3 regions of the Streptomyces sp. NPDC088400 genome follow, and region 2 is predicted to be linked to each of the others. Evidence: riboswitches for the same ligand, from Rfam matches in the RefSeq annotation. Region 2 holds a riboswitch; each other region holds the start of a gene.
The links. Region 2 has a riboswitch for cyclic di-AMP ahead of ACIQD6_RS33995 (M23 family metallopeptidase). Riboswitches for the same ligand answer to the same signal wherever they lie in the genome.

Region 1: another riboswitch for cyclic di-AMP. It lies ahead of ACIQD6_RS29470 (transglycosylase family protein); the one in region 2 lies ahead of ACIQD6_RS33995 (M23 family metallopeptidase).
Region 3: another riboswitch for cyclic di-AMP. It lies ahead of ACIQD6_RS07045 (peptidoglycan DD-metalloendopeptidase family protein); the one in region 2 lies ahead of ACIQD6_RS33995 (M23 family metallopeptidase).

What each region holds. Positions count from the first base shown of each region.
Region 1 covers NZ_JBIVMZ010000014.1:111,381-113,575, reverse strand. Annotated here, with positions in the region: gene ACIQD6_RS29470 (transglycosylase family protein) at 190-921, opposite strand; cyclic di-AMP (ydaO/yuaA leader) riboswitch at 925-1,122, opposite strand; gene ACIQD6_RS29465 (transglycosylase family protein) at 1,495-2,195, opposite strand, start outside.
Region 2 covers NZ_JBIVMZ010000021.1:23,926-26,120, forward strand. Annotated here, with positions in the region: gene ACIQD6_RS33995 (M23 family metallopeptidase) at 1-924, opposite strand, end outside; cyclic di-AMP (ydaO/yuaA leader) riboswitch at 936-1,090, opposite strand; gene ACIQD6_RS34000 (PP2C family protein-serine/threonine phosphatase) at 1,501-2,195, opposite strand, start outside.
Region 3 covers NZ_JBIVMZ010000002.1:475,047-477,241, reverse strand. Annotated here, with positions in the region: gene ACIQD6_RS07045 (peptidoglycan DD-metalloendopeptidase family protein) at 1-921, opposite strand, end outside; cyclic di-AMP (ydaO/yuaA leader) riboswitch at 926-1,117, opposite strand; gene ACIQD6_RS07040 (tyrosine-protein phosphatase) at 1,565-2,195, shown strand, end outside.

The DNA.
Region 1 (2,195 bases), on a different contig from region 2:
GACAGGGCAAGGACGCGGCCGTGAATCCGTTGCGTGACGGGCCGATTACACGTCGGTGACAGCACAAACCCCGGACCGGCGCGTACGGGGGTGAACGCTCCGGGCCGGGGTGGCCTGTGGGGGGCGCCGCCCAGTGGGGCGGCCCGGGGGATCAACCCGGCTGGGGCTGATCCCCTTCGGATCCTCGGATCAGCTCAGGTGGAGCTGCTGGCCCGGGTAGATCACATCGGCGCTGTTGACGATGTCCTTGTTCAGCTCGAAGACCTTCTTCCAGCCGCCCTTGACCTTCTTGGCGTCGGCGATCTTCGAGAGGGTGTCGCCGGACTTGACCTTGTACTCGCCGTCCCCCTTCTTGATCGTGACCGGACGGCTCTCGCCGCGCGAGGCGGGCTGCTCGGCATCCCGGGTGGACTGCTTCGGCTGCGCCTGCTGCTGCTCGGGGGCGGCCTGCTGCTGGGACTGCTGCGGCTGCTCCTGCGTACCGGAACCGGAACCCGAGCCGGACGAGCCCGAACCGGAGTCGGACGAGCCGGAGCCCGAGCCGGTCGAGGCGCCACCCAGGTTCACGCCGCAGCTCGGCCAGGCGCCCTTGCCCTGGCTGGCCAGGACCTTCTCGGCGACCGAGATCTGCTGCGACTTGGACGCCTGGTCGGCGCTGGAGGCGTAGGAGGTGCCGCCGTACGCCGCCCAGGTGGACGACGAGAACTGGAGGCCACCGAAGTAACCGTTACCGGTGTTGATGGACCAGTTGCCGCCGGACTCGCACTGGGCGACCTGGTCCCACTCGGACGAGGACGCGGCCGACGCGGACGTGGCGCCGATCAGCGGGGCCGCGACGGCGGCACCGGTGATCCCGGCGAGCGTGGCGTAGCGAACGGCCTTGGACGGGCGGCGGTGCTTGGCCTTACCGGAAAACAGCATGGATCATCCCCTCACCGACGCCTACGAGGTCAGCTGTCGGGTTCGGGCCAAGTGAGTTGCCCGGCCGCGTGTTCTCACACGCGGCTTCACCCCAAGCCGGTCCCCGCCGTCTCCCGGGACGCTGTTGGGCGTCCCTCTCGACAGCCGGGCCCGGCGCTAAAACCTTGGGTCCCCCGCTCCTGCCTTCGGCGCTTGACGCGACGACTGTTCCCCCCGACCGACGGCAGGATTCGGCGTTTCGGTCGACGGGGCCCGCGGTGCGAGCGGTTCAGACCGTAATCACAGGCCCCCCGGTTGTTCAAAGGAGCACAACTCGGGAAAATCGCCCTTCCTCCCCCCCTTGGTGATCACGTTTCCGCTGGTGAGGGGCGAATCCGACCAACTAGCGGAGCAATGGGCATCACTTGTGGCAAAGAGACCCTTGTCTCAGTTGCCCAGAAGCGGACATAGAACCCCGAACCGCCCCTCGAACTGCCCTTGCCCCGCGCCGAGATCAGGGCCCTGATCAGGGGCGGACCGCCGAATCCGGGGTCCACGACGGGCCGTTCAACGCCCGCTCGCCCGCCGGTCGGCTCACACCCACCCGCCGGACACCTTCTGCTCGGCCCCGACGAGCCAGACGGGGTCGCCGACGCCGTGGTGGCCGTCCGGAATGTACGGACCCTTCACCCCGTCGTCCGTGGCGCCGCCCGTGAGGCTGCCCGTGCCCCGTGTCGGTCCGTCACTTCGCGAGGCACGGCCGTCCGATGCGCGCTCCTCGTCCGCGCTGCCCGAGGCGGATTCCTCCGGCGCCGCGCTCCCGCGGTGCTTGCCGGTGGCCGGCCCGGTGCCTCTGTCCGTGTCGGAGCCGTCGGCGGAGCTGGAGGCTCCGGGCGAGGGCGTCTCGGCGGAGCCGGAGGGGGTCGAGCCGTCCTTCTCCTTCTCGCCGTCGTCGGAGGCGGAGGGCGTGGCGCCCGGGTCGGCCGAGGAGCCGTCCGCCGGCGCGGTGCTCCGCCCGTCCGTCGGGCCGGACGGTTCGGAACCGGGCTCCGAGGTGTCGCCGTCGCCGGTCAGGATGCCCGTCAGCCCGGCGATCGTGGCGCAGCTGAGCCAGGGCGTGATCCCCTGCACCTTGAGCACCTTCTCCGCCACCGCTATCTGCTGGGTGCGGCTGGCGAGGTCGGGGCGGGACGCGTACTCGCCGCCACCGAACTTGTCCCAGGTCGCCTGGGACATCTGCAGTCCGCCGTAGTAGCCGTTACGGAGGTCCGCGCTCCATGTGCCGCCGCTCTCGC
Region 2 (2,195 bases):
GACCCGGCCGATGACCTCGCCGCCGGTGACCTTCTGGCCGACGCTCACGGTCATCGAGGACTGGTGGGCGTACCAGACCTCCGTACCGTCATCCAGCTCCAGGACCGTGCGGTAGCCGTACGAGCCCGACCAGCCGGCGGACTTGATGGTGCCGCTGTGCACGGCCTTGACGGGCGTACCCGTCGGGGCGGCGAAGTCCAGGCCGGTGTGCTGGCCGGAGGACCACAGGGAACCGGCCTCACCGTAGGTGGAGGTGAGCGTGTACGAGGAGGTGGGGAGGGAGTAGCTGGCGGCCAGCTTGGCGAGGCGCTCCGCCTCCGCCTTGGCCTTGGCTTCCGCCTCGGCCTTCTTCTTCGCCGCCTCGATCTTCTTCTCGGCGTCGGTCTGCCGCGCCTTGGCCTGCGAGGCGGCCTTCTCGGCCGCCGCCGTCTCCGTGGCCGCCTTCTGCGCGGCGTCGGCGGCGCCCTGCTGCTGCTCCGCCTGCTGGAGGATGCGGGCGCGGAGGGCCTCGCCCGCGTTGGCGCCCTGTTCGCTGTCCGTTTCCGTGAGACCGGCGGAGGTGAGCGGGGCGCTGGCCAGGACGTCAGTCCCGGAGTCGTCCGATGCCAGGGAGCCCATACCGGGCAGCGACTTGGCGTCCGGGAGGTTGTCCGCGACCACATCGGGCAGGGATATGGAGACCGCGGGCTTGTCCTGCGCGGTGGCGATGCCGCCCGCGCCGACGGCGGCGATGACGCCGACACCGAGGACCGTGGAGCTGCGGGCCAGCCCGTTGTTGCGCTTGGCGGCCACGCGGTGTCTGCCGCGTACGGGGCGGATGGTCTCCTCGGTGGGATTCCATTCTCCCCAGCCCGGTTCCGGCTGCTCCTTGCCGTAGGAGAGAGTTTCGAAGGGGGCTGCCGGGGCAGGCTTGTTGGACGCCACGGGGGCGCGCTCCTTTCCTTCCTTCTCGCCTACCGGGTTAGCTGACGGGTTCGGAGCAGGAAGGTCTCCTACGGGCGCTTCTGCCGCACGGAGGCAGCAAAGAACGTCCGATTCACCCCAATTGGTGGTTCCCCGGTTCCCTTGCGGAATTCGGCGCTGCGCACGGTGCCATCTCTGGCGACGGCTGGGACGACCGCGCTGCGTTATCGAACGTTAATAGAGAGCAGGGCCTTATTCCAAGCTGTTCCTGATGATCGTTAACAACTTCGCAACGGACACACCAGGGCACAAGCGCGCGCAACGGGGCGAGTTGACAGCAATTCGGGGTCACAGTCAATTCTGACGGTCCGTCAATTGCTATGCGGAGGGGCATCTGTTGACTACCCACGGTGGCGAACCCGGTGAAGGCATCGTGAAGGGCTCCATGAAGGCTCCACGAGCACCCGCCGACGGGCTCTGACGGGCCGGGCAGGCCCTGCGGCCCGACGGACCGGGCCGGACGGGCAGGACTGGGCCGGACGGGCCCCTCGGGCCCCGGCAGCCCCCCGACGGACCGGGCGGACCCCAGGGACACCGTCACGGAACGACCGGCGTGCTCCTGCGCCGTTCCGGCTCCCCCTCCACCGGCCGGCTGACCGCCAGCAGCGCCATGTCGTCCTGGCTCCCGCCGCCCGTATGCATCCGTACGTCGTCGATCAGCGCCTGGAGCAGTTCGTCGGGCCCCGGGAAGGTCCGCCCGTCGAGCCGTTCGCGGGGAAGGTAGAAAACCCCCCGGTCGTCGCGCGCCTCGGTGAGCCCGTCCGTGTAGAACAGCAGCGTCGCGCCGGCGGGATACGCGGACTGCTCGGCGCGGTCCGGCCACGAGCCCAGCTCGCTCATCCCCAGCGGCAGCGCGGGGTCGCTGGGCACCAGCATCCGTACGGTTCCGTCGCCGCACATCAGCAGCGGCTCGGGATGCCCCCGGTTGACCAGCCGCACCACACCCTCACCGTGCGGGATCTCGGCGAGCACGGCCGTCGTGAACCCCTCGAAGGAGTCGAGCCCGCCCGGCCGCGTACCCTCCCGCGTCAGGGCACGCTCCAGCCGCTGCGCGACCCCCTCCAGCGAGCTCTCCTGCTCGGCGGCCTCCCGGAACGACCCGATGATCACCGCCACCGCTTCGACCGCGTCGAGCCCCTTCCCCCGTACGTCCCCGACCACCAGACGCACCCCGTACCGCGTGTCCTGTACGGCGAACAGGTCACCGCCGATGTACGCCCCCTCCTGCGCCG
Region 3 (2,195 bases), on a different contig from region 2:
GTCCGAGCCGTAGTCCGGACCGGTGCGGATTTCGAAGTGCAGGTGCGGTCCCGTGACATTTCCGGTGGCACCGGAGAGGCCTATCTGCTGGCCCTCGCCGACACTCTGGCCGGTGGAGACGGCGAGGGACGACATGTGACCGTACTGCGAGTACTTGCCGTCGTCGTGCCGGATGACGACCTCATTGCCGTACGAGCCGCCCCAGCCGGCGGACACGACGGTGCCCGCGCCGACCGCCTTGACGGTGCTGCCCGAGGACGCCGAGAAGTCCACGCCGGTGTGGTAGCCACTGGACCAGCTGCCGCCGGACGCGCGGTACTGGGTGGTGACGGGCGCGTCAACGGGCTTGGCGAAGTCCGAACCGCTGCTCTGCGAGCCGGTGTTGGCGGCGGGAGCCTTGCGCTCGGTGGCACCGGATCCCGAGGACTCACCGGTGGATCCGCTGGAGGACTTGACCGGGGCCTCGGCCTTCGCCGGGGCCTCCGAGGCCGGGGCCTCCGAGCCACCGCCGGCGGACTTCGTGCCGATGGTCAGCTTCAGACCGGGGTGGATCATCGACGGGTCGTCACCGACCACCGAACGGTTGTCGTCGTACAGCTTCTGCCAGCCGCCTCTGACCTTCTGCTCGTCGGCGATCCTGGACAGGTAGTCGCCGGAGACCACGGCGTACGTCTTCGCGGTCTGGGTCGCGGCCTGCTTCACGCCCCCCTGCGCCTGCGCGGCGGAGACATTCCGGGCCGCGTGCTCGGCGGTGGACTCGGCGGCCTGCGGCGCGGCGGCCGGTGCGGCCTTCTCGGCGGCGTGCGCGCCGGTGGCACCGATCAGCGGGAGCGCGATGGCGGCGCCGCCCGTACCGGCGGCGATGAATCCGCGTGAGATCGGGTTGGCCTTGGGACGGCGGTGCTTACCCTTCGCGGGCATGGCGAATTCCTCTCCGGCGCCTACGAGGTGAGCTGTCGGGTTCGGGCTGGAGATGCCCGGCCGCGCCTGGCACGCGACTTCACCCCAAGCCGTCCGTACTGACGGAACGGCGTACTACCTGGGTCCCCCGCTCCTGCCACGCGTGGATGGATGGATAAGAATTCCGGGCGGCGGCAGGATTCGGCGTTCCGCTCGGATTGAAAGTGAACGTAAGCGAGTCGGACGGCCGTAACAAGCAGATCTTTCCCGATGCCCGAACGCGCTGCGTCATTACCCGGGCCCGTCGGTGACACTGAGTGGATTACCGATCTTCCCCACCCGTGTGACACGGCAATTCGTATGCGCGGCGTCAGCACAGAACGTCACGGATATGATCCTGCTCACGAGTCGGGGTCCATCTCCCTCGCGAGTGGGGCATGTTGCATGTAATTACCCAATACGGACAGACCTGGATATGAGCGAACTCCAGCCACCCGGGCCGTCCTCGGCAGGCACACGCAGGCACATCCGGATCCCGCCATTGAATCGATTGCCCCTGGTACAGATGTCATAGAGTCAGGAAGTCGTGGGGCCGGAAAGCCTCAGGGTCAGGAATCGGTGTCGTCGGCGAGCAGCGCCGACGGCGGACACGGAGGAGCAGGCCGTGACGCAGAAGGTGCCGCAGGTCCCGTCGACGGAGCCCGAGCTGACCGGAGTGCGCAACTTCCGGGACGTGGGCGGGCTTCCGACCACGGACGGTCGGCAGGTGCGGTACGGCACACTCTTCCGCAGCGGCCATCTCGCCAACGCCACCGCGACCGATTCGGCCTTCCTCTCCACTCTCGGCCTGCACACGATCTTCGACTTCCGCAACTCCGCCGATCTCAAGCTCGACGGCGCGGATGTGGAACTGGCGGGCGTACGCCATGTGAACATTCCGCTCTCCGACCCGGCCGACGGCGCCGAGTTCTGGCGGATGATCCGGCACGGCGACCTGGAGCAGCTGCACTCGATCCTCGCCGAGGGCAAAGCCGCCGCCCGGATGACCAACTCGTACCGCTCGATCATCGCGGACCGCACCGCCGAACACAGCCGCGTCCTGCACGCCCTCGCCGAGGACAGCGTCCCCGCGCTCATGCACTGCGCGGCGGGCAAGGACCGGGCGGGGCTCTCCATCGCGGTGTCCCTGCTGGCGGTCGGCGTCGAGCCCGAGGCGATCGAGGCGGACTACCTGAAGTCGAACGATCCGCACCGCCGTTACCGGATCGTCCGCAGCGACACGTCACCGGCCGGGA